One region of the Pseudoalteromonas aquimarina genome, then DNA from elsewhere that is predicted to be linked to it. Evidence: predicted binding sites of a transcription regulator. Region 1 holds the regulator's gene; each other region holds the start of a gene.
The links. Region 1 encodes FliA, which starts transcription of late flagellar genes. Its sites were predicted from a motif close to CTAAAGNTNNNNNNNNNNNNGCCGATA; they were not measured.

Region 1 (6,140 bases):
AGGAAACCTGCTCCCCCTTTAACGGTATGAAAGCCCCTAAATATTGCATTCAGTAGGTCAGCATCTTCTGGATTATTTTCCAATTCAACTAACTGTTCTGAGAGCAACTCTAAGATTTCACCGGCTTCGACTAAAAAGTCTTGTAAAATATCTTCATCGACATCAAAGCTCATGCATTTTTCTCCGATTAGAAGCCCAAACTAGATAATAGATCGTCTACTTCATCTTGACCTGAAACCACATCTTCACGTGCTTCAGCATTTATAATTGGGCCTTCAGCTACTTGGTCTAATTCACCATCAGCAACCATTTGTTGTTCTTGTTTTAGTGTCGTCTCAGGTGATTCTGCATGTTCAACAGGTGTACCAAACACCGTCAACATATGAATCAAACTTTCTTCGACCTCGCGCACTAGCTCAATTACGCGTCGAATAACTTGACCAGTTAAATCCTGATACCCTTGAGCCATCAGTACTTCGGTCATTAAACTATTCAATTCATCCGAGTTAGATTTTGCTTCTTCCATAAAGCCATTTAACTCATGACACAATACCTTAAACTCTCCCACCTTAAGGTCTCGAGTCATTAATTTATCCCATTTGGGTTTAATGTTATTGAGGCCAGTTTGGAGTTTATCGGCAATTGGCAAAGAAGCTTCAACTGCATCCATAGTTGTATTTGCAGCTTGCTCTGTCATTTCCATCACATAATTAAGACGCTCTTTAGCATCCGGGATGGACTCGGTTGTTAACGCCGACAACGTAGTATCTAATTGAAAGTTTTTTAATGAATCATGCAGTTGGCGAGTTAGCTTTCCTACCTCACCAAATAATTCATCTTGCTCAATTGCCGTAACTTGCTTTAACAGCTCTTGCGCTTGTTGTTGTTCACCATTTTCAAGAAACGCAACGAGCTGTTTAGCTTGTTCTAAGGTAATTTGAGGCGCAGCACTTGCTGACATAAACCTCTCCTTCCCAATTAGCCTAAACGCTCAAAAACTTTATCAAGCTTAGTTTTTAGCGTTGCTGCAGTGAATGGCTTAACAATGTACCCGTTAACACCGGCTTGTGCGGCAGCAATAATTTGTTCTTTCTTAGCTTCTGCTGTCACCATTAGCACAGGGATATGTTTAAGGCTGTCGTCCGCGCGAATTGCACGTAACAAGTCAATACCTTGCATACCTGGCATGTTCCAATCCGTAACTACAAAGTCAAATTCTTGATTTTGTAACATCGGCAACGCAGTACTTCCATCGTCCGCCTCTTGTACGTTTGTGAAACCAAGATCTCTTAACAGGTTTTTAATGATTCTTCTCATCGTTGAAAAGTCGTCAACTACAAGAATTTTCATGTTTTTATCCAAAATATCCTCCAGTGAGGTATGCACCTAATTGTTTACTTACTACTTTTATTCTATATCCAGTCATGGATTTTTGCTTTAAGGCGCACCATGGCCTGACTATGTATTTGGCTGACTCTTGATTCACTCACCTCAAGAATCAAACCGATTTCTTTTAAATTCATTTCGTCATTGTAGTAAAGCGACAGCACTAACGCTTCTCTTTCTGGTAAGGTTTGTATTGCCGTTACCAATGCTTTATTAAATTTATCTTGTTGAATATCAACTAATGGGTTTTGCTCATTGTTCCCAAGGCCTGCATCGATTACATCTTCATCAACACCTAAGTCCTCAATACCAATAATCTTACCATTACTTATATCCCTAAGAATATGATGGTACTCATCTATCGTAATATCAAGTTTTTCAGCAACTTCACTATCTTTTGGTTCACGACCTAGTTCGGCTTCTAACTTATTTATGACTGCAGCAACCTCTCGAGCATTTTTATGCACAGAGCGTGGCACCCAGTCCCCTTTACGAGTTTCATCAATAATCGCACCGCGAATACGAATACCAGCATAGGTTTCAAAGCTTGCGCCTTTAGTGCCGTCAAAATTCTTTGCAGCTTCTATCAGGCCTATCATGCCAGCTTGAATTAAGTCTTCAACAATCACACTCGCAGGTAAGCGCGCAAGAATATGATAGGCAATGCGTTTAACCAACGGCGTATGCTGTTCAACAAGATGAGATAATTGATTCTGGCTAGCATAGGCAGTGGTTCGTTTCATAGGCATTCCTAGTTGCTAACCAGTTTCTCGATAAAAAACTCAAGATGTCCCGACGGCTGATTCGGAACTGGCCAAGTCGCAGCCTTGCTTGCTAATGCTTTAAAAGCAATTGCCGCAGGTGATTTAGGAAATACATCTACAATGGTTTTTTGTTTACGAATCGCTTTACGAATATTTTCATCAAATGGCACTGTTGCCACTAACTCAAGTGATACATCTAAAAATCGGTCAGTTACTTTTGAAAGCTTGGCAAACAGTTCTTGGCCTTCTTTGAGGCTGCGCACCATATTTGCAACAATTTTAAACTTGTAAACACCATGCTCACGGCTTAAAACTTTAATCAATGCATAGGCATCAGTAATCGAAGTGGGTTCATCACACACAACAACAAGCACATCTTGAGATGCACGCGAAAAGCTAAGCACCATATCAGAAATACCCGCAGCTGTATCAACTACCAACACATCATAATGAGAATCTAATTCACCAAATGCACGAATAAGTCCGGCATGTTCAGAAGGTGTTAGTTCAACCATATTTTGTGAACCTGATGTAGCAGGCACAATTTTTACGCCGTAAGGACCTTCAACTAAGATATCTTCAAGGTCACATTCACCAGATAACACGTGTGATAAGTTTCGCTCAACACGTAAGCCAAGCATCACATCGCAGTTTGCTAAACCCAAATCGGCATCCAGTACCAGTACTTTTTGGCCTTGCTGAGCCATGGCGATTGCCATGTTAAGAGAAACATTGGTTTTACCAACTCCCCCTTTACCTCCAGTTACCGCAATTACTTTTACAGCCTTGTTATTGTTTGTCATTTTCCGCAGGCCACTAGCTTGATCTAATTCTGGGTTAATCATACATTCCTACTGCTTGATGCGCCATGCCTGATGCACGTCTTGCTTGCGCGTTTGTTCGTTTTGCATACAACTGCTGAGCTTTACTGACCAATTTTTCCGCATTTGCTACACGGATGTCCTCTGGCACACGTTGACCATTGGTAAGATAGCCTATTGGCAGTCGATTTTGAATGGCTACACTGATAATTTCACCTAAACTTAGACATTCATCAAGTTTTGTGAAGATACAACCACTTAACTGTACCTGTTTGAACTGCTTTATAGCTTCCTGCTGTACCTCTAATTGTGCCGTAGCACTCAAAACAAGGTAGCTTCGAATATCAACTCGACTATTTCGCATTAATGTATTCAGTTGCTCAGTCAAACGCAAGTCCCGTTGGCTCATTCCTGCTGTATCAATTAATACTAGACGCTTATTTCTTAAATGATAAAGAATTTCAGTGAGTTCTTCTGCATTTTTAACTTGCTTAACAGGGCAGCCAATTATGCGACCATAAGTCGATAATTGCTCATATGCGCCAATACGATAGGTATCGGTGGTGATCAGTGCAATATTGTTAGCGCCAAATTTTTGCGCTCCAAGCGCTGCAAGTTTTGCCACAGTGGTTGTTTTACCCACGCCCGTTGGACCAACCAAAGCATAAACTCCACCGCGACGTAAAATTTCATTATTTGCAGTGTAAAGTTGCTTGCTTAGCATATTGAGTGTTTCTTGCCATGCTTGACGCGGTGCAACGTCATCAGGAATAAAACATGCTAGTTGGTCTGCAACAGCTTCACTAATACCCATCCCTTTAAGGCGATCAAGTAATAACGCTCTAGTTGGGTCGCGACGTGCCATGTCTTCATTCATCAAGCCAGAAAGCTGATGCTCAAGTAACTGTCTAATAGAGGCCATTTCATCCCGCATCGCTTGCATTTCATGCGCTGCTTGTGGCTCTGAATTCATAGTTGTAGGTTGCTTTGCTTGATTAAACCCATTAAAAGATTCTTCTTGAGAAGAAGAAAATTTATCTTCATCAAACCAGTTGTGAGTCTGCTTTGCTGCTGGCTTATCATATTGAGGTGCTTTTTTTGCTTGGCGTTCGAGTAATGCTGATAAGCTATCAGCTACAGCAGCTTGCTTTTCAGGCTTTGCCATTTGTGGTTTAGGTTTTACAAACTGACTGTTAAATCTCGGCTTTTCTTCCGAAAGCTTTGGTGAAACAGGTGCACTTTGTACCGTTTTTTCATAATCAACAGCTGCCACAATTTCAATGCCATCAGCCATACGTTTGTTTGACATGATCACCGCATCAGGGCCTAATTCATGCTTTACTTCATTTAATGCTGTACGCATATCTTTTGCAAAAAAACGTTTAATTTTCATGTCAAACCTCACCTTGTCTTATTACTGTTGACCAACCGAGCAAACTATTTTTATCTGTTTTTCTTCAGGTACTTCCTGATATGACATCACACGCAGTCCTGGTAGGCTGTGTTTCACAAATCGTGATAACACACTGCGCAGCATACCCGATGTCAACAGTATTGAAGGTTCACCAGCCATTTCTTGGTTTTGATGGGCATCACCGAGAGAGTTTTGAAGTCTTTCTGCAAGCCCTGGCTCAATGCCAGCACCTTCATCACCTGCACTTTGAAGTGACTGATGCAACATCTGTTCCAACTCAGGCGCCAATGTAATGACAGGAATTTCAGAGGCGTTGCCAGCAACGTCTTGTACAATTAAACGACGTAGCGAAATACGCACTGCAGCCGTTAATACATCTGGGTCTTGGCTGCGCGGTCCATACTCAACCAAGGTTTGAACAATAGAGCGCATATCACGAATTGGCACACCTTCGTTCAACAAGTTTTGCAGAACTTTTACAATGGTAGTAAGCGGTAAAATGTCTGGTACAAGCCCTTCAATTAGACGTGGATGAGATTTGCCCAACATATCTAATAAGTTTTGCACTTCTTCATGCCCAATTAATAATGCGGCGTGGTTGTGAAGCAGTTGAGAAATGTGGGTAGCAACCACGGTTGCAGCATCAACCACGGTATAACCTAATGATTGCGCTTCATCTTTTTGCTCTGGTGCAATCCATACTGCATCCAAACCAAACGCAGGATCCTTTGTCGCAACACCTTTTACTTCGCCAAAAACTTGTCCCGGATTAATTGCTAATTCATTGTTATGCTTTAACTCACCATGACCGCTCGATACGCCCATTAAGGTTATGCGGTATTCATTTGGATCAAGCTCTAGGTTGTCACGAATATGTACAGGAGGTACTAAAAAGCCTAATTCTTGCGATAACTTTTTACGCACACCTTTGATGCGACTAAGTAGCTCACCACCTTGTGATTGGTCAACTAATGGAATTAAGCGGTATCCAACTTCAAGACCAATTACATCTACTTGCTGTACATCATCCCAACCAAGCTCTTTTTGTTCAATTTGTGCTTGTTCTTGATTCGGCGATTTACCTTTAGCTTGTTGCTGTGCTTCATCTTCTGCTTTTTGCGTTTTAATACGTTGATTCCAGTAGGCAATACCGCCAATTAAAAATCCTAAACCTAAGAATGCCACTTTTGGCATACCAGGCACTAAGCCCATTACGATTAAAATACCAGCCGAAATATAAAGCGCTTTATCATTGCCAAGTTGAGCATGAAATTGTTCGCCCATATTTTGCGATTCATTTTGACGTGTCACTACAATTGCAGTACCAATCGACAACAAGAGTGAAGGTAATTGAGCAACAAGACCGTCACCAATAGTCAACAGTGTATAAACTTCCATTGCACGGCTAAAAGATAAGTCGTGTTGGATCATGCCAATAAACAAGCCACCAATAATATTGATCACCAAGATGATGATACCTGCGATAGCATCACCTTTAACGAACTTACTCGCACCATCCATAGAACCATAGAAGTCAGCCTCACGCGTTACTTCTGTACGACGCTCTCGCGCTTGCTCGGCAGTAATAAACCCCGCATTCAAATCAGCGTCAATTGCCATTTGCTTACCTGGCATTGCATCTAATGTAAAACGTGCTGAAACTTCTGAAATACGGCCTGCACCTTTGGTTATTACCACAAAGTTGATAATAATTAGAATTAAAAACACCACTAAACCAACAGCGTAGTTACCACC
Region 2 (6,140 bases), on a different contig from region 1:
CTTTATCGGCGCAAGCATCAATTAATTATGTCGATGAATATTATGGTGAAATCACTAATAGTGAAGAGCGTATGGCGGGTAATTATAGCGTTGCCCGTGTGTCGCTAAATTACGAACTGGAAAACTGGATTATTAATGCGTTTGTTAACAACCTGACAGATAAACAAGCGACAACAGTGTTTGAGCCTGCGGGCAGACGCTACCCTGATGGTTACGCAGCAATTATTGACCCACGCACAGTTGGTGGTTCGGTAACTTATCGCTTCTAATTTAGCTAACTGTCTATCCAAAGTTAATATTAGTTAAGCAAAAGGCCTCATAGTAATGAGGCCTTTTTTGTATCAACTGTGGTTTATGTTTACTGTAAATCGATTGGTGTCGACTCTTTTGCCTTACCTTGCATAATTGAGATTTCAACACGACGATTTCGGCGGCGCGACTCGTCATCTACATTTGGCTCTATCGGCCTTGTATCTGCTCGGCCAATCACCACCATACGGCCTTTATCAAACGACGGTGCTTTTTGCATTTCAGTTGCTACTGCAACCGCTCGTTTTGCTGATAAATCCCAGTTATTGGTATACAGCTCATTACTTACCTGAAAATCGTCAGTATGACCTGATACTGTGATTTCACCTGGTACATCATTAAGTAATACTGCGATTTCTTGAATAATTGGCTTAAATTGCGGTTGTAAAAACGCACTGCCCGATGGGAATGAGCCATTTTCACGAATGCGAATAATAATTTGCTGCCCTAATGATTCAAGTTCAATTGCACCATCAATAATTTGTTGTTCAAGTTGCTGCGCTATTTTCTTCAGCAGCTCATTAGTTTTTTCTTGTTGTGCTTCACTGGCAGTTTCTTTTGAGGTACTTGATGATTCACCACCGCGACGATTACCGCGTTGCTCTTGCCTACCACCGGCACTGTCTTCTTCACCCGCTTGAAACTCCAACATTTGCTGAGTCATTTCAACGGTTTGCTGTTGAATGGTTTCAATTGGTGTAGGGTCAGGCTTACCAGGGCGAAATTCCATAGCGATTACACTGGTACCCTTTGGAATGTCTTTTACTTCGATTTTGTTTTGTACACCAAATGCAAACTTCATCGAGCCAGCAATTTGCTTGAATTTCAACACATCCATTTCTGAAAACGCTAATAATAATACGAAGAAGCACATTAAAAGCGACATCAGATCAGCAAAGGTGCCCATCCAAGCCGGCAGTCCGGGGGGCGGGCATTTACATTCTTCAGCTTCGTCCGACATAACTTACCCCTCGGTATCTACTGCACGTTTAGATTCAGCTAGGTAGTTTTTCAAAATACCTTCAATTACTTTTGGGTTTTGTCCATCTTGAATACCTAAAATCGCATCTAAGATAAGTTTTTGGTTTAATGCTTCTTCATCCTTACGGTTTTCAAGTTTAGCTTGAATAGGAATGGCAATTACGTTGGCAAGGAACGCACCATACAGGGTTGTTAAAAGAGCTACCGCCATCGCAGGACCAATCGCTTTTGGGTCATCCATGTTAGATAACATCGCAACCAGACCAATCAAGGTACCAATCATGCCCATTGCAGGGGCAACGTCACCCAGTGCTTTAAATAAACCAGCGCCGGCTTCGTGCCTTGTGGTAGTAAGGCTGATGTCTTTTTGTAGTGTAGCACGTACCACATCTGCGTCGTGGCCATCTACCAACATATCAATGCCTTTACGCATAAATTGATTGGGAATTTCTGCTTCTTCAAGCGCTAAAAAGCCCCCTTTACGGGCTGCATCTGCAAGCTCTACTGATTTTTCGATTAACTCTTCTGGCGCTTCAATTTTAAACATAAAGGCTTTGCCAGCCACTTTACCTATGCCAAAAAATTGCCCCATCGTGTAGTTTGAAAGCACTACGAATAATGAACCACAAAATACAATTAATACTGATGGCACATCGACAAACATGCCAAGATCACCACCCATTACCATTGCCATCACAATGAAACCGACTGCGCCGACAATGCCTATAACCGTTGCTAAATCCACTTTGACTCCCAGTTGTAATGCTTATAAACCAAGTTTGGGTTTTAAAATTTGAGGCTCAATATGCTTACTCAAAGGTAAGATATCGTAACTATTATAATAATTTACTTTTATTTATCGGCAAGCGCTAGCAAAGTATTAGTGAAATTATTTTGCCTATTTAACAAGTTAAATTGAATTAGCGAGTCAATAACCATAAAATTAGGCCTCTTTATTTTAATTGCGTGACAGGTATCCCATGGCGAGCAAAAAACCCGAGAATTTAAGCTTTGAAGAAGCCATTTCTGAACTTTCTACCATAGTGAATGAAATGGAACGCGGTGACTTGCCACTGGAAACAGCGTTAAAGCACTTTGAACGCGGCATAGCATTAGCTTCTGTCTCATCAAGTAAACTTGAACAAGCGCAACAAAAGGTGCAAATCTTGATGGGCCAAAATGATTCGGCCCAACTCGTCGATTTTAACCAATAGGCTGTCAATTGAACTCTATTGAAACAATTATTTCTGCGTATTTACCACGTATAGAAAAAAATCTCAGCGAACTCACACCAAACACGCTCGAAAGTGACGAAAAACTCGTTGCAGCGTGTCGCTATAGCTTATTAAATGGCGGCAAGCGACTACGCCCAATTTTAGTGTATTTAACCGGTGAGCTATTCGCTGCTAAAGATGAAGATTTAGATCGCATCGCCTCTGCCATTGAATGTATTCATAGCTATTCATTGGTGCATGACGATTTACCCGCAATGGATGATGATGATTTACGCCGCGGCCGCCCCACTTGTCATATTGCATTTGATGAAGCGACCGCTATCTTAGTAGGTGATGCTCTACAATGCCTTGCGTTTGAAACCATAACCGAAGCGCCATTTGTAAGCACATCAGCACAAAACCAATTGAAAATTGTGCATACTTTGGCGAATGCATCTGGCTTAGTAGGCATGTGTGGCGGACAAGCCCTTGATATAGCTGCAACCGATTCAGTGATTTCCCTTGCACAACTGGAACGTGTTCATAAGCTAAAAACAGGGGCACTATTAAAGTCAGCAATTACTATGGGCGCACTTGCAGGTAATGCAAGTGAGATAGAAATTGCGGCGTTAGCGCGTTATGCTGAATCAATTGGCCTTGCCTTCCAAGTGCAAGATGACATTCTTGATATTGAAGGCGATACGCAGACGTTAGGCAAACCGCAAGGTTCAGACCTTGAAGCAAATAAAGCCACATACCCTGCACTACTGGGATTACAAGGCGCAAAAGAAAAAGCGCACTCGCTTGTGAACCAAGCAATTGATGCTTTGTCAGAAATAGACGCCGATACAGGTCGACTCAAAGCCATTGCAGAATATATAATTGCTAGAGATCACTGATCCCTAGTGCGCCAAATAACTTACAACAATAAATTGGCGACTTATTTTTAGGATAGAATTTAAAACATCATGACATTTGATAGTAGCAAGTATCCGTTATTAAGCTTAGCCAATACGCCGGAAGAACTGCGTGATATTCCGCAGCAAAACCTTGCTGAGCTCAGTAACGAACTGAGAGATTACTTACTTAATTCCGTTTCACAAAGCAGCGGCCACTTGGCATCTGGCTTAGGTACTGTTGAATTAACAGTTGCCCTGCATTATGTGTACAACACACCGTTTGACCGTTTAATTTGGGATGTTGGCCATCAGGCTTACCCACATAAAATTTTAACGGGTCGCCGTGAGCAAATGCACACCATTCGTCAAAAAGACGGCCTACACCCGTTCCCTTTCCGTGAAGAAAGCGAATACGACACATTCAGCGTTGGTCACTCAAGTACCTCAATTTCTGCTGCGCTTGGTATGGCACTTGCCGCAGAAAAAGAAGGCCAAGACCGTAAAGTTGTGGCGGTAATTGGTGATGGTGCTATGACTGCTGGTATGGCATTTGAAGCGATGAATCACGCAGGTGACTTAAACCCAGATATGCTGGTTATTTTGAACGACAATGAAATGTCGATTTCAGAAAACGTGGGCGCGCTTAACAACCACTTTGCACGTATTCTTTCAGGTAGTTTTTATACCAATATTCGCGAAGGCGGTAAAAAGTTACTTTCAGGCATGCCACCAGTAAAAGAGCTGGCAAGTCGTATGGAAGAGCACCTTAAAGGTATGGTAATTCCAGGCACCTTCTTTGAAGAGCTTGGCTTTAACTATATTGGCCCGATTGATGGCCACGACGTTGGCATGTTAACTGACACTCTTCGCAATATGCGTAACTTAAAAGGGCCTCAGCTGCTTCATGTTCGTACGCAAAAAGGTAAAGGCTACAAACCAGCGGAAGCTGATCCAATTGGCTACCACGGCGTACCAAAGTTTGACCCAAGTGAAACGAGCTTACCTAAGTCAAAACCAAGTGCACCGACTTTCTCAAAAGTATTTGGGGATTGGTTATGTGATATGGCAGCAAAAGACCCTAAACTAATGGCTATTACACCTGCCATGCGTGAAGGTTCAGGCATGGTACGCTTTTCAAAAGAATTCCCAAATCAGTATTACGATGCAGCAATCGCCGAGCAGCACGCTGTTACGCTTGGTGCAGGTTTAGCGTGTGAAGGGTTAACGCCTGTTGTCGCGATTTATTCGAGCTTTTTACAGCGTGGATACGATCAACTTATTCACGATGTCGCACTGCAAAACTTACCAGTGATGTTTGCCATTGACCGTGCAGGCCTTGTTGGTGCCGATGGTGAAACTCACCAAGGTGCTTACGACTTAAGCTTTATGCGCTGTATTCCAAATATGGTGATTATGGCGCCAAGTGATTTAGATGAATGTCGTCAAATGCTTTACACAGGTCATCTTCATCAAGGGCCAAGTGCCGTGCGCTATCCTCGTGGCAGTGCTGGCGAGTTATTACCAAATGACACCATGACAACACTTGAAATTGGTAAAGCCAAAGTCGTTCGTGAAGGCAAAGACACAGCTATTCTAAGTTTTGGTACTTTACTCGATGAAGCTAAGAAAGTTGCAGAAGAGCTTGATGCAACACTATTAGATATGCGCTTTGTTAAACCGCTTGATGGTGATGCAATTAAGCAACTGACTGAAACTCATAGCACACTAGTTACACTTGAAGATAATGCGCTAATGGGTGGTGCAGGCTCTGCGGTTAATGAATTTGTTATGGCTGAAAAGTTAAATATTCCTGTGCTTAACTTAGGCCTACCAGATGTGTTTATTAAACATGGTACGCAACAAGAGATGCATGCGGAGCTTGGCTTAGATGCCAACGGTATTGCACAAAGTATCAAAGACTACCTTTCTAAGTAGCCTATCTTATTAGAGTTCAGGTTTCAGAAACTTTCTGAAATCTGAATTCTTAATCCTGACACTCAACAATTTTAAATTTCTGAAATATGTAGCTTAGCTTGCTCAGTTTCAAGCAGCATTTCTAGCTGACTCGCAATGCGTTCACTGTCTTCAAATTCAAATGCATCTATATTATCTGAAAAGCTAAAATAGGCCACACTGCCCGGTTTTTTCGCCTTCGCTTTTTGCAGCGCAATGTCCGCAATTTTAATTGAAGTTTCCCAGCTAATAATTTGCCCACCCAGTAATGGAAGTGGATAAAACGCCCAGCCCACAGAGCCTGTTAATTTGGCTTTGCGGCCATCAGGCATCACAAACTCTTGCTCTGCAAGTTGGTGACTAATACTGCGCGCAAACTGATGCACAGCCCCTTTTTGCATGTCTCTGAGTAGAATAAGAAACTCATCGCCACTCCAGCGAACAACATAGTCGGCACCAAGCACTTGCTCAGTTAGCATCGAGGCAATTTGCTGCAAACAGTTATCACCAGCGAAAGAGCCAAACACATCATTCACATGGCTAAATTTATCTAAATTCAAAATCAGTAACGCCATACATTTACCCTGAATTTCAAGGCTTTCGCGGTTACTTTGGAAATGTTCGATATCTTTTGGCAGCTGGTCAAACAAGAAGCGACGGCTGCGAAGACCGGTCAATTCATCTGAGTGACTGACCAGTTTTAACCGATCATTTGCTTCATTAAGCTGCTCGTTCGCTGAGATAAGGGCTTGGGTACGCGTCTCAACTAAACGCTCTAGTTCTT
Region 3 (6,140 bases), 130 kb from region 1:
AGGCCAGCTTAGTTTGGCAATGGCTGATGCATTTAATCAGCAAAATAGGCTAGGTTTAGATGCTGACGGCGAGTTGGGTGGTGATTTATTCACTATTCCAACGGCAGGCGCTTATGCTTTTGCTGCAAATACAGGGACCGCTCAACTGACTGGCACACTCGAACCAGGCAAAGGCAGCGAAATTCCGGCATCCGATTTCCTAATTGAATATACTGCGGCAAATCAAATCACTGTGTCGGCACTCGATAAATATGGTGACCCTACAGGAACCCCAATTGTTGCCAGTATTGTCGCCGGACAAGCGGATTCCTCGACTGCAGTTGGAGGTGAGTTGTTTGGCCTGCAAATTAATTTAACTGCGGGTGCAAATATTGGTGACCAATTTGAGTTGAAGTTAAATTCAGATGCTTCAACCAATATTCAACTAGCGACTAATCGTCCAGAAGATTTGGCATTGGCTTCGCCAATACGTACTAGTAATAATATTAATAACCAAGGCACGGGTAGTATTTCATCTAGTATTGTTACAGATACAAGTGCTGCGGGCTTTACCGTAGGCCCACCTCCGTCGCTAACAAATGGTCCTATTACGATTACTAAAACGGGTAATCCAAATGAGTTTAATATAACGGATGGAACACCTGCAGTAACGACTACTGTGGTACTTACTCCACCTTACGATAATGTGTTAAATCAGGCTGGGGCACCTTATAACGCTTATGGTTTTGATTTTAATATTGAAGGCGTTCCTAATGCAGGGGATACATTCACGGTTGAATTTAATACTAATGGTTTTGATGACAACCGTAATGGTTTAATGCTTGCAGGGTTACAAGATAAAGAATTGGTACGCGCTAATATTCAATCTTCACCGGGTGGTGACAATTTGACGAAGTTGAATGAAGCTTACGGCAATTTAATAACGGATGTAGGTATTAGAACGTCTTCAGCAAAAACAAATCAAGTGGCTTTTGAAGCTTTAGCGAATCAATCGAATGCTTGGTATGAGTCAATTTCTGGTGTGAATTTAGATGAAGAAGCCGCAAACCTTTTAAGATTTCAACAATCTTATTCTGCCGCTGCTCAAATACTATCTACAGCCAGAACAGTTTTTGACACTATATTGAATGCAGCGAGGTAATTTAAATGCGTTTATCAAACAACATAATGTATCAAAATAACCTTGATAAAATTTTAGATAATCAGCAGAAGGTTGCTATTGCACAAGAGAAGGTCTCGACACAAACACGTATTTTAACACCTTCTGATGATCCTGCCGCTTCTGCGCAAGCATTATTATTTGGTGAGAGAATTGAAATAAATGACCAATTCCAGAAAAACAATAGTTATTTAACAAGTAAGCTTCAAACTGAAGAAAGTGTTTTACAGAATATTAAAACTTCTTTGCAGCGAGGTTATCAATTAACCATCCAAGCTGGTAATGGCGCTCTATCAGAGCAAGACAGAGAAACAATTGCTGAAGAAATGAAATCAATTCAAGCAACTCTATATGATTTAATGAATGCTAAATCGGAGGATGGCAAATTTATATTCTCAGGATTTCAAGATAGTAATCAAACATATGTTTTTAATGGTGCAACCGGTACTTATGATTATCAAGGTGACCAAGGTAATCATGAAATGCAGTTGGCGGTGGGTGTTACACTTCGTTCTAGCGATAATGGCGTAGATGCATTTGAAAATGTAGATGCGCGTTTAAATGTAAACACAAATACGCCAACGGTAGGAGGTAGTATTACAGGGGGCTCAGTTTTTGTGAAGGAACAAGCTCAATTTGATTCCTTTCATAAAGCAAATTATGACCCTCTTGTACCTGCAAATAATAACCTCCAAGTTACAGTCTCTGCAGGTGCACCTGATACATATGCGATAACTTTGGGTGGTACGCCTGTCGGTTCAGGAAGTTTTACTGGAGATACAATCAAGTTTCAGGGCATGGAAATCAGTTTATCGGGGGGCGCACCGGGGACTGCTGATTTTACATTAGCAGCGCCTGAAAAGAAAAATATGCTGAATACTTTGGAAGAGCTTATTAATGGTCTAACGACTCCTGGTTTGTCAAACGATCAATATCATGAATATTTAGCAAATGGCATTACAGGTTTAACTAATGCTCAAAATCAAGTATCCATAACTCAAGCAAACTTAGGTGGACGTTTGAACGTTGCCGAACGACTTTTAAGCTCAACAGCCGATATCAATATTAATCATAAAGAATCCAAAGCAAATTTGATAGAGCTTGATATGGCTGCAGCAATATCAGAACTCACTAAAGAGGAAACTGCATTACAGGCTTCACAGGCAACTTTTGGCCGCTTAACACAGTTGTCACTATTCGATTACATACGATAAAATTTTGCCCCATAATATTTATTAAAGCGGTTTTACCGCTTTTCTTTTGCTACTTATTATTAAATTTACTAAAAAGCTTTAAAGTATATAAACTAACTGTCGATATATTAGTTAGCCCTTCTTTTAATGTTTTTTAACTTTATGAAATTAAACAAAAAAAGTTAAAAAATAACCTAAAGGAAAATTTTTTCCGCCCGATAACAAAAATAACTTAGAGATATTGAGCAAGACAAAACAGTCAAACCAATATCAGTTTATTTGAGATTTGAAAGTAAGTTATTTTACTTCGGGAGAATGAGTCATGGCACTTTATGTAAACACAAACGTAAGTTCATTAAACGCTCAACGTCAATTAATGAATTCAGGTACAGCGTTAGATCAATCTTTTCAGCGCTTATCATCAGGTCTTCGTATCAATAGTGCAGCAGATGATGCTGCTGGTCTTCAGATTTCTGACCGTCTGCAATCGCAAATCAACGGTCTAAATCAAGGTAACCGTAACGCAAACGATGGTATTTCACTTGCACAAACTGCTGAAGGTGCAATGGATGAGATTACTGGTATGTTTCAGCGTATCCGTACCCTAGCGCAACAAGCTGCAAATGGCTCAAACACAGATGAAGATCGTTTAGCTCTTCAAGAAGAGATTCGTCAGCTTTCTTCGGAAGTTAACCGTGTCGCAACTGATACTACATTTGGTGGTCAAAACTTACTAGATGGTAGCTATGAAGCAAGTTTTCAAGTTGGTGCTGATGCAGTTCAAACAATCGGCTTTTCGATGCAGAATGTAGGCGGTACTGCGGCTATTAACAGTTTAAGCGCTAACGGTGGTTTCACACTGTCGGGTATTGCTGGTGTTGCAAGTGCAGTAACAGGTCAACGTTTATCAACATTGGCAGAAGGTGCATCAGATATCGGTGGTGCAGCGCTGACTACAGATACATTTGCAGCATCTTTCATCGCAACGGCAATTAGTGTTTCTAGTCAAGTAAATGCACAAGTGACCCTAGCTGGTGTTGACTCTCTGATTGCAGTTGTTGACAAAAAACGTGCAGAGCTAGGTGCGGTACAAAACCGTTTCCAATCTACAATTCGAAACCAGTCAAACATTGCTGAGAACTTAAGTGCAGCTAAATCACGTATTAAAGATGCTGATTTTGCAGCTGAAACTGCGGCGTTAACACGCAATCAGATTCTGCAACAAGCTAGCCAAACAATCTTGAGTCAAGCTAATCAGCGTCCTCAAGCAGCATTAAGCCTTCTAGGCTAATAATGAAAATGCCCTTGCTAAATGGGGTAATAGGCAAGGGCATTAAAAGGGATATTTAAAGCGGAGGCAACTGCTAAAATATCCAAACAAGTAAGTATAAGACACCATGCAGGTATCTCGTACTAAAATTAATTAAGCAAATATAGTACCAAGTATAAAACAAGTTTTTTGACATCGCTATATTTCACTCTTACTTTCACTATCTCTAAAAGGGGCCGCTTGGCCCCTTTTTTATTGATTGAAATTGTTCTTTGTTAACACTTGCAACTAAACCTTAAAAATGAGTTAAAGAATTTTTAGTTGATCTAGTATCGGAAAATAAATACTTAAAAATTGTTTAAAATGTTATTTCTTCATTGGCAATAATGATTTTCACCGGGGTAACAATTGCTTATTTTTATAAATAGTAAGTGTTTATTAAGGTTTGAATAGTGAGTCCATTTGCATGCTATCGAAAAGTAATAAAATTTAAACTCCTTCACCTAATTAATGATCTTTGATGACTATAAAATAGTTTTTGGCACAATTATTGAATTCTACTCTATTGAACAAGATATGTAGGAAAAATTAGGCGTTAATTTGCCGCTTTTGAAATTGAGCTGGCAAGTATTTTCCTAAACCCTAATGGCATTGTTGCAAGTGGTGCGATAGTACTGCGTTTACCGGGTTACTCATATCTAACCATATAAAAAGAGATAGAGAGAGTAAGATTATGGCTTTATATGTAAATACAAATGTAAGCTCGCTAAATGCTCAGCGCCAACTAGATAAATCAGGTGGTGATCTGGATTCAGCCTTCAAACGTTTGTCTTCTGGATTAAGAATTAATAGTGCAGCTGATGATGCCGCAGGTCTTCAGATTTCCGATCGTCTTCAGTCACAAATTTTAGGTTTGAACCAAGGTAACCGAAATGCTAACGATGGTATTTCATTAGCGCAAACTGCAGAAGGCGCAATGGATGAAATGACAACCATGCTACAGCGTATGCGTGTACTTTCACAACAATCTGCTAATGGTTCAAACACAGATGAAGACCGATTAGCTCTTCAGGAAGAAATTCGTCAACTATCCGAAGAAATTAACCGAGTTGCAACAGATACAACATTTGGTGGTCGTAATCTACTAGACGGTAGCTATTCAGCTAGCTTTCAAATAGGTGCTGATGCAGTTCAAACTGTAGGTTTTAGTATGCAAAATGTTGGTGGCACAGCTGCTGTCAACAGTTTAAGTGCAAACGGTGGATTCACACTTTCTGGTATTGCAGGTATTGCAAGTGCCGTTACAGGGCAACGTTTGTCAACTCTCGCAGAAGGCGCATCAGATATCGCTGGAGCAGCATTAACTACAGATACCTTTGCTGCAGCATTTATAGCTACCGCAATTAGTGTATCAACACAAACAAATGCTCAAATTGTAATGGCTGGTGTAGACTCACTTATTGCCGTTGTTGACAAAAAACGTTCTGAATTAGGTGCGGTTCAAAACCGTTTCCAATCAACAATTCGCAACCAAGCGAATATTGCAGAAAATTTGAGTGCGGCTAAATCTCGAATTAAAGATGCTGATTTTGCGGCTGAAACAGCTGCATTAACACGCGCTCAAATCCTTCAGCAAGCAAGTCAAACAATTCTAGGTCAAGCAAACCAAAGACCTCAAGCTGCATTAAGCCTGTTACAAGGGTAATTTGTAATAATTACTTAATCGTAAACAAGCCCCATTTTTGGGGCTTTTTTTATAACTAAAAAAAATTAAAAAAAACTCTAAAGCTTTTTCTAAAGATGTCGATAAGGCAGATAGAACACCTATATTAGGATTCTAATTTGGGCTTTCATGTTGAGTAGGGGTACTCACTTAGAAAGCACTATAGTTAATAAAGCGGAGGCAATTATGGCTTTATATGTAAATACAAATGTGAGCTCTTTAAATGCTCAAAGACAGTTAAGTCAGTCAGGTAATGCTCTAGACACTTCATTCCAACGTTTGTCATCTGGTTTACGTATCAATGGTGCGAAAGATGATGCGGCTGGAATGCAGATTTCTAATCGTCTAACTGGTCAAATTAATGGTTTGAACCAAGGTATTCGTAATGCGAATGATGGTATTTCTCTTGCGCAAACAGCAGAAGGCGCAATGGATGAAATTACAGGTATGTTCCAACGTATGAGAACACTAGCTCAACAGGCATCTAATGGTTCAAATACTGATGAAGACCGTTTAGCGCTTCAGGAAGAAATTCGTCAGTTATCTGAAGAAGTTAACCGTGTGGCAGAGGATACAACCTTTGGTGGCCAAAATTTACTAGATGGCTCATATGACGCGAACTTCCAAATCGGTGCTGATGCAGTTCAGACTATTGGTTTTTCAATGCAAAATGTTGGTGGTACAGCTGCCATTAACAGTATTAGTGCTAATGGCGGTTTTACATTGTCTGGTATCGCAGGTGTTGCAAGTGCAGTTACTGGTCAGCGTCTGTCTACACTTGCTGAAGGTGCCTCT
Region 4 (6,140 bases), 150 kb from region 1:
CAACACTCTGACAGTCTTTTTCGGCAATTTCTTTCAGCCTAATTAATGCTTCACGGCCATTTTTTGCAACTTCAGTTTGCACCCCAAGAGGTTCAAGCGCTCTTTTTACTTGGTTTCGGGCTACAGTTGAATCATCCGCAATAAATACGATACGTTCGCCTAAGTCTTTTTGCATTTCACCGTCAGCAAGTAACTCTGCGCTAACTTCCGTATTTACCGGACAGATTTCATTAAGGATTTTCTCTACATCTAAAATCTCAACCAACTCTTTTTCAATTTCAGTAACCGCAGTTAAATATGAGTATCTGCCAGAGCCTGATGGCGGTGGCATAATTGATTCCCAATTAATGTTAACAATACGTTCAACTGAATCGACCAAAAAGCCTTGAACTGAGCGGTTATACTCAGTGATGATAATAAAACAGTCTTTGGTGTTTTGAATTCCTGGCCCGCCAATCGCAAGTGAAAGGTCAATAACCGAAATGGTTTGACCGCGTATATGCGCCACACCTTTCACAAAATGGTTTGATTTTGGCATTGCCGTTAAGTTAGGACACTGTAAAACTTCACGTACTTTAAATACGTTGATACCAAATCGTTGCCTGCCTTTTAATTTGAACAGCAACAACTCAAGTCTATTTTGGCCTACGAGCTGCGTTCGCTGATTAACCGAATCTAAAATGCCTGCCATTTCAATCTCCTAACTTGAAGCAATGAAAGGGTATACTTCTTGCTTCTTTGTTATTGTACTACCGTATAACGACATCGTGCCATAATTTTGACACTGTGAAGTTATACCTTGTTTTACCCATAAAGCATAGTCGAAACATTATGAGTTTGTTTAAAAAAAACCTGTATTTATTCATTTTAATACAAATTGCGTCTCTTGCTATGACTTCACTCAAAGCAAAAGCATATACAAAATTAGAGTTGCAACAAATGGCGATTGATTTTGTCAGTCAACAAGTGCAAGCAAACAGCTCAGAAATGACTAATTCAGAGCTTTCAATTACTGCATTACCTCTCGATTCACGTATCGAAACACGTGATTGCGACACACCACTTCAGTTAAGTGCTGCAAACCCTATAGATAATAATCGGCAATCTACTATAAAAATTAAGTGTTTAGATCAAAATTCTTGGCAAGTATTCGTTTATACACGTCAATTGGAGCTGGTTGAAGTTATTACGGCTGCAAAAGGGATCAGTAAAGGCCAGAAAATTACAGCCCAACATCTCGCGACCAAAAAAGTAGCAAAACATCTTTCACGTTCTAACCAATATAAATCTAAACAATTTTTAATTGGTGGACGCAGTAAACGAAATGTTCGCGCTGGCCAATCTATTAACTACAATTACATATGCAATGTCTGCAAAGGTGATAAGGTAACTATTCTTGCAAGTTTTAAAGGTATGACAATTAAAACTCTAGGAGAAGCTTTGGAAGATGGCCGAGTGGGTGACAATATTGCAATTAAAAATGTAAAGTCAGGCAAGAAAATACAAGCCCAAGTAACCAATGCTCAACAAGTTAAAGTGATTATTTAACACTGTACTAAAAGATAAAATTCAGGTTAAATAATAGGTTATAAAATTTAAAAAAATATCCATTTTTTTATTAAAGGTTGTACCTTATATGCCGATAACTAGGATGAGAAATCTTAGTAGAGAGAAATGTCATGGTTAATCAGATAAATCAAGGCTCAAACAGCCAAGCTAATGTCAGGCTTGAAAGTACCAAGCAACAAGCAACTGAATCAGCAAACAAGCAGGTGCAAGTAAATACTGCAACAGCAAAAGCAACTAGTGACTCTGTTAGCATTACGCCACAGGCTCAACAATTGAAAAAGCTTAACGAAAAAGCAGAACAAGCATCAGGTGTTGACCAAAAGAAAGTAAATGAGCTTAAAAAAGCAATTGCTAATGGTGAATACAAAATTGACGCTGAAAAACTTGCTGAAAACATCAATAAATTAGAATTTAAACTTTTTGGCCGATAACGAATGAATTTAGAACAGATATTATCGCAACAACTAGATGAGCTGAATGAAATGGCTCAACTACTAACACAAGAGCTAGATGCAATTGTGTCACGCGATCATGAATCATTAATATCTGTTGTGGAAAAAAAAGTAGAATCGCTGCGTTCAATTCAACAGCGAGATCAACATATTGCTAAATTTTTCGAGCAAGCAGGTACTGATGTTGCAACTTATCAAGAAATGATAAGTAAAATTAATCAGTCACTTGCAGAATGTAAAAAGCAAAATGATGTGAACCAAGTTGCGGCAAATCAAAGTCAACTTGCGTCGCAAAAGTTAAAAGATATTTTGTTTGGTAAAAACCAATCAGGATACGATAAAACGGGTAAATCTATCTCTCTACCTAATCCTATTGCCCGTGGATTAAAAGCTTAAGATTTTAAATCTTCTGAAATGAAAGTGACCAACAATTAAAAGTAGGTCACTTTTTTTACGCTTCGTGGTTTTGTTTGACCAATATAGAGATCATGTACTAGCTTCATATCAAGCTCAACCTCAGTTGCATAGGTATCACCTACAGCATAACTTTTAGTGACTTTAGCACCACGCACAACTCCTTGAACCCGAACTTTTAATGTATCGTTACTAGCAACCATACCTTGAACATTTGTCTGTGCGTCAACTTTTTGCCCATACACTTGTTCAGCGAGTTCTCGATAGGCCTCTAGTTTTGAAGCCTTCATTGCCATAATCGCTTTTTGCTCTTCAGTTGCACCTGGTTGTAAACTTATTGGAGCATAACCAACAGCATGTAATACCGGAAAACTATCAGGTTTTTGATATTCGTATTCAATATGTTTATCAAATAATTGACTACAACCTGCAAGCAATAAAACGCTTGAAATAATCGTTGTTTGTAAAAAATGTTTCGACATGCTTATCACCATCATATAGGTATCTAAACCCTTTGAAGCAATTTTTAAGCCAGTTGAAGTTTGGTATAGAAATTGAATGTTAAAAATCACTATTTTTCTAGAGACATTAACTATGCGCTTAATCGCACTGCTGATATTTGTGAGTTTTTCAAGTCATGCTGTTTGGTATGAATCGACAGGACAAGCCAAAATTAGGAATGGTGATATTGAGCAAGCAAGATTAATGGCAACCGAAGATGCCATTCAACAAGCACTGCTTTTTTCTGGTGCCCAAGTTAATAGCTTACAACAAGTTATCAATGGTATTTGGCAAACGCCAACCACGCAAATATCTTCTCATGGCGCAATCGACCAAATTGAAGTAATTGACGAACTCCAGTCATCAGATACATTATCAATCACCTTGCGTTTGGATATTTTAGACGACAGTGAAACCTGCCAAAATTCATCGCTCAAAAAGAACATTGCAATTACCAGAGCCGGTTTTAAATTTCCTGAGCAAGCGACCTACGGCCAAATTTTTGAACTGCCAAAAGCCTACAGCAACAAATTAGTTAACCATTTAAATCAATTCAGTCATTTGTTTAACACAAAACCAGATATTAACCGTAAATTAAATACAACATCGTTATTCACAGCGCATCATGATGCAAATTCGAGCGCACTTATTCAACAAATTGCAGATCAAAATAACAGTCAGTTTGTTTGGGTTTCTCAAATAGACGATGTTTCACTAGGTGAACAACAAAGCTCATCGCTTTCTTTTTGGCAAGATAAAGCATTTGAACGCTTTTTTAGTTTAAATACTGCTTTATATAACGGTCTTACAGGTGAATTAATGACGCAAAAGCGTTACGACAGCTTTGCAACCTGGCAGACTAAAAAAACAGCCCGTATCGATGTAAATAGTGAAAAATTTTGGACCATGCCCTATGGCCAAGAAATCACAGATATTAATTTAAAACTAGGCCAAGATTTAGCAAGCTACCTTGCCTGCGTACCAGCACAAGCACGTATTCTTAATATAGATCACGACACCATTATTATTAGTTTAGGCGCCGAAAATAACCTAGTAAAAGGGCAAAAATTACAAGTTGCTTTACGCAAAGGGTTTAATCAAAAGCAGTTAATCATTGACACTGATTACCAACTTCGCGTTACACAAGTAAATCAAAACACAGCCATAGCGCAAGTAATTGGTGATAAGTTATTAGCCAATGTTCAATTAGGTGACTTAGTCACACTAGCAAGCTTCTAATTGAACCATGGATTCGTTTTTTTAATAACTCAGTTGAAAAATTGTATCGACTTAATCAAAGATAGTCAGAGTAAACTTTTGAAATGAGGCACTTTCAGTGCAAAGAAAAGCGATTCTGTTCTTAGCTCTAGGGGCTGTCGATTTTGGTTCTGCCAACTGCACTGATTGCTCACACAAATAGCACAACTAAGCCACTTACATGTCACTTTGCTATCAAAATAAATATGCTATTGCGGAACATATCAATATAAATAAGCGTCATTAATTTACTGCAAGAATACTCACTTCCAAGCTTAATAACATATTAAATTCAATAAGCTGTCAGATAAGTAAAGCAGTAACGTTAAAACTTACGCTAGCACATTTACTTTTAACAAATCATAAAGGAAATTCAAGGATTTAATGGCGTTCCCGGCAGGAGTCGAACCTGCAACCCTTCGCTTAGGAGGCGAATGCTCTATCCTACTGAGCTACGGGAACATATTGAAATGATATAGCTATTAATAACTTAGAAGAATATGAGGTGAATAAAACTCTGATTTAATATAAACCTGTTTGTATATCAGTTATCAAATGCAACACTATACGGAATAATGTATTTAGCGCTTGCTAAAATACTTTGATTTTCTAAACTGGTAATTCTTGAATTAATCACAACACCATTTTCTTTATATAACAAAGTGCCACTTAATACAGCGTTAATATGTCCTTTCGTATTTAACTGCATAACATCCCTAGAATAACTATAGTCTCCCCCACTATCAATTCTCACCATTGGCATTACTTTATGATCAACAATATTTAGACCAAAAGCTTGAACTTCTGTAATCATAGATTCAGCTAACTGATTACCTAAACGACTGGCTGTTTGAAGTGAACCATCAAGATCAACAAAAGAAGTCACAGCTAGCCTAATTGTTTCTGGCTCAGCAGCTAGATTTTCCATTAGTTTTATAGCTAACTGTTCAACATATTCATCTAACAGATAATCATTAATTGGATAAACACGATAAGAAGGATGATAAGTTTCCACTTCACTTTTAACAGGCTCGACAGATTGCTGTTGTGTATTACTTGCACAACCTGTCAGTAGAATGGCTGATACAATAAATGATAATTTCATAATCACCTCATCACCCTCTTCGTAGAGGAATACCATCATTATTCTTAGTATTCTGTAAAGATTTGATCGCATAATCAGGCACTAAACCTTGTGCCGAGGCAACAACTGCTTTCGATTTTATACCAATAATTCTAGCGTTTACTAAATAACCTTTCTGATGTTTGGTCAAAGTACCAGTTAAAACATAATCAATGGGAAGATCCGTTCTCAACTCCATATAATCACGGCTAAATATAAAATCACCTTCTTCACTAATTCTAAAAAAATCTGTCGTTTTATAATCTAATACAGGTAATCCAAATTTATGCACTTCATGAACAAAACTTTCTGCGATTTGGTTGCCCACTAAGGTAGTTTTTTGTAGATCACTATCAAGCAGAACAAAACTCATGACAGCTATAGGTGTGTTTTGATTAACATACTTAATATTGTCGGCTAATTGATGCATCAGACCACGGACATAGTGATTAATATTCTTAATTTCTTTTACAGAACCTTTATTAGCCATAAAGGACTCAGCACTGTAAGCTTGAAATCGGCTATCAACTTGCATTGCCGTTTTATCATTGGCTGCAACAGTTTCCTTAGGAGCATAAAATGTCGAACAACCCATCATTGAAACAGTCAACGATGCGACACATAAAGATTTAAAATAATAAACTTTCATTAGTAATTGCTCCTATAAAGTTTTCCATCTCTGAGTAATACTTTATTTTCTTGCCAATTAATATTGGCAGGAAATATTTCAGTGGCGGCCGATACAACGCGTTTATCTATTAAGTCTATTAAACGAGCATTTACAATAAAGCCGCTTTCAACTTGGCTAATCGTGCCAGTTAAAA

Region 2: the regulator FliA is predicted to act here: its motif matches at 2,148-2,174, upstream of pomA (flagellar motor protein PomA).
Region 3: the regulator FliA is predicted to act here: its motif matches at 2,547-2,573, upstream of AAEU29_RS05970 (flagellin N-terminal helical domain-containing protein).
Region 4: the regulator FliA is predicted to act here: its motif matches at 1,619-1,645, upstream of flgM (flagellar biosynthesis anti-sigma factor FlgM).

Annotation. Positions count from the first base shown of each region.
Region 1 is NZ_JBMMUG010000002.1:91,472-97,611, forward strand. It holds gene AAEU29_RS05260 (chemotaxis protein CheA) at 1-173, opposite strand, end outside; gene AAEU29_RS05265 (protein phosphatase CheZ) at 188-961, opposite strand; gene cheY (chemotaxis response regulator CheY) at 979-1,362, opposite strand; gene AAEU29_RS05275 (RNA polymerase sigma factor FliA) at 1,413-2,129, opposite strand; gene AAEU29_RS05280 (MinD/ParA family ATP-binding protein) at 2,138-2,995, opposite strand; gene flhF (flagellar biosynthesis GTPase FlhF) at 2,988-4,364, opposite strand; gene flhA (flagellar biosynthesis protein FlhA) at 4,386-6,140, opposite strand, start outside.
Region 2 is NZ_JBMMUG010000006.1:23,489-29,628, forward strand. It holds gene AAEU29_RS15275 (TonB-dependent receptor) at 1-269, shown strand, start outside; gene AAEU29_RS15280 (flagellar motor protein MotB) at 359-1,270, opposite strand; gene pomA (flagellar motor protein PomA) at 1,274-2,035, opposite strand; gene xseB (exodeoxyribonuclease VII small subunit) at 2,271-2,504, shown strand; gene ispA ((2E,6E)-farnesyl diphosphate synthase) at 2,531-3,403, shown strand; gene dxs (1-deoxy-D-xylulose-5-phosphate synthase) at 3,473-5,338, shown strand; gene AAEU29_RS15305 (diguanylate cyclase domain-containing protein) at 5,410-6,140, opposite strand, start outside.
Region 3 is NZ_JBMMUG010000002.1:224,194-230,333, reverse strand. It holds gene AAEU29_RS05980 (FlgK family flagellar hook-associated protein) at 1-1,141, shown strand, start outside; gene flgL (flagellar hook-associated protein FlgL) at 1,147-2,373, shown strand; gene AAEU29_RS05970 (flagellin N-terminal helical domain-containing protein) at 2,675-3,643, shown strand; gene AAEU29_RS05965 (flagellin N-terminal helical domain-containing protein) at 4,356-5,327, shown strand; gene AAEU29_RS05960 (flagellin N-terminal helical domain-containing protein) at 5,532-6,140, shown strand, end outside.
Region 4 is NZ_JBMMUG010000002.1:239,909-246,048, forward strand. It holds gene AAEU29_RS06035 (chemotaxis protein CheV) at 1-691, opposite strand, end outside; gene flgA (flagellar basal body P-ring formation chaperone FlgA) at 832-1,548, shown strand; gene flgM (flagellar biosynthesis anti-sigma factor FlgM) at 1,680-2,000, shown strand; gene flgN (flagellar export chaperone FlgN) at 2,004-2,417, shown strand; gene AAEU29_RS06055 (LPP20 family lipoprotein) at 2,453-2,917, opposite strand; gene AAEU29_RS06060 (flagellar assembly protein T N-terminal domain-containing protein) at 2,994-4,175, shown strand; tRNA gene AAEU29_RS06065 (tRNA-Arg) at 4,579-4,655, opposite strand; gene AAEU29_RS06070 (FlgO family outer membrane protein) at 4,738-5,298, opposite strand; gene AAEU29_RS06075 (FlgO family outer membrane protein) at 5,309-5,965, opposite strand; gene AAEU29_RS06080 (FlgO family outer membrane protein) at 5,965-6,140, opposite strand, start outside.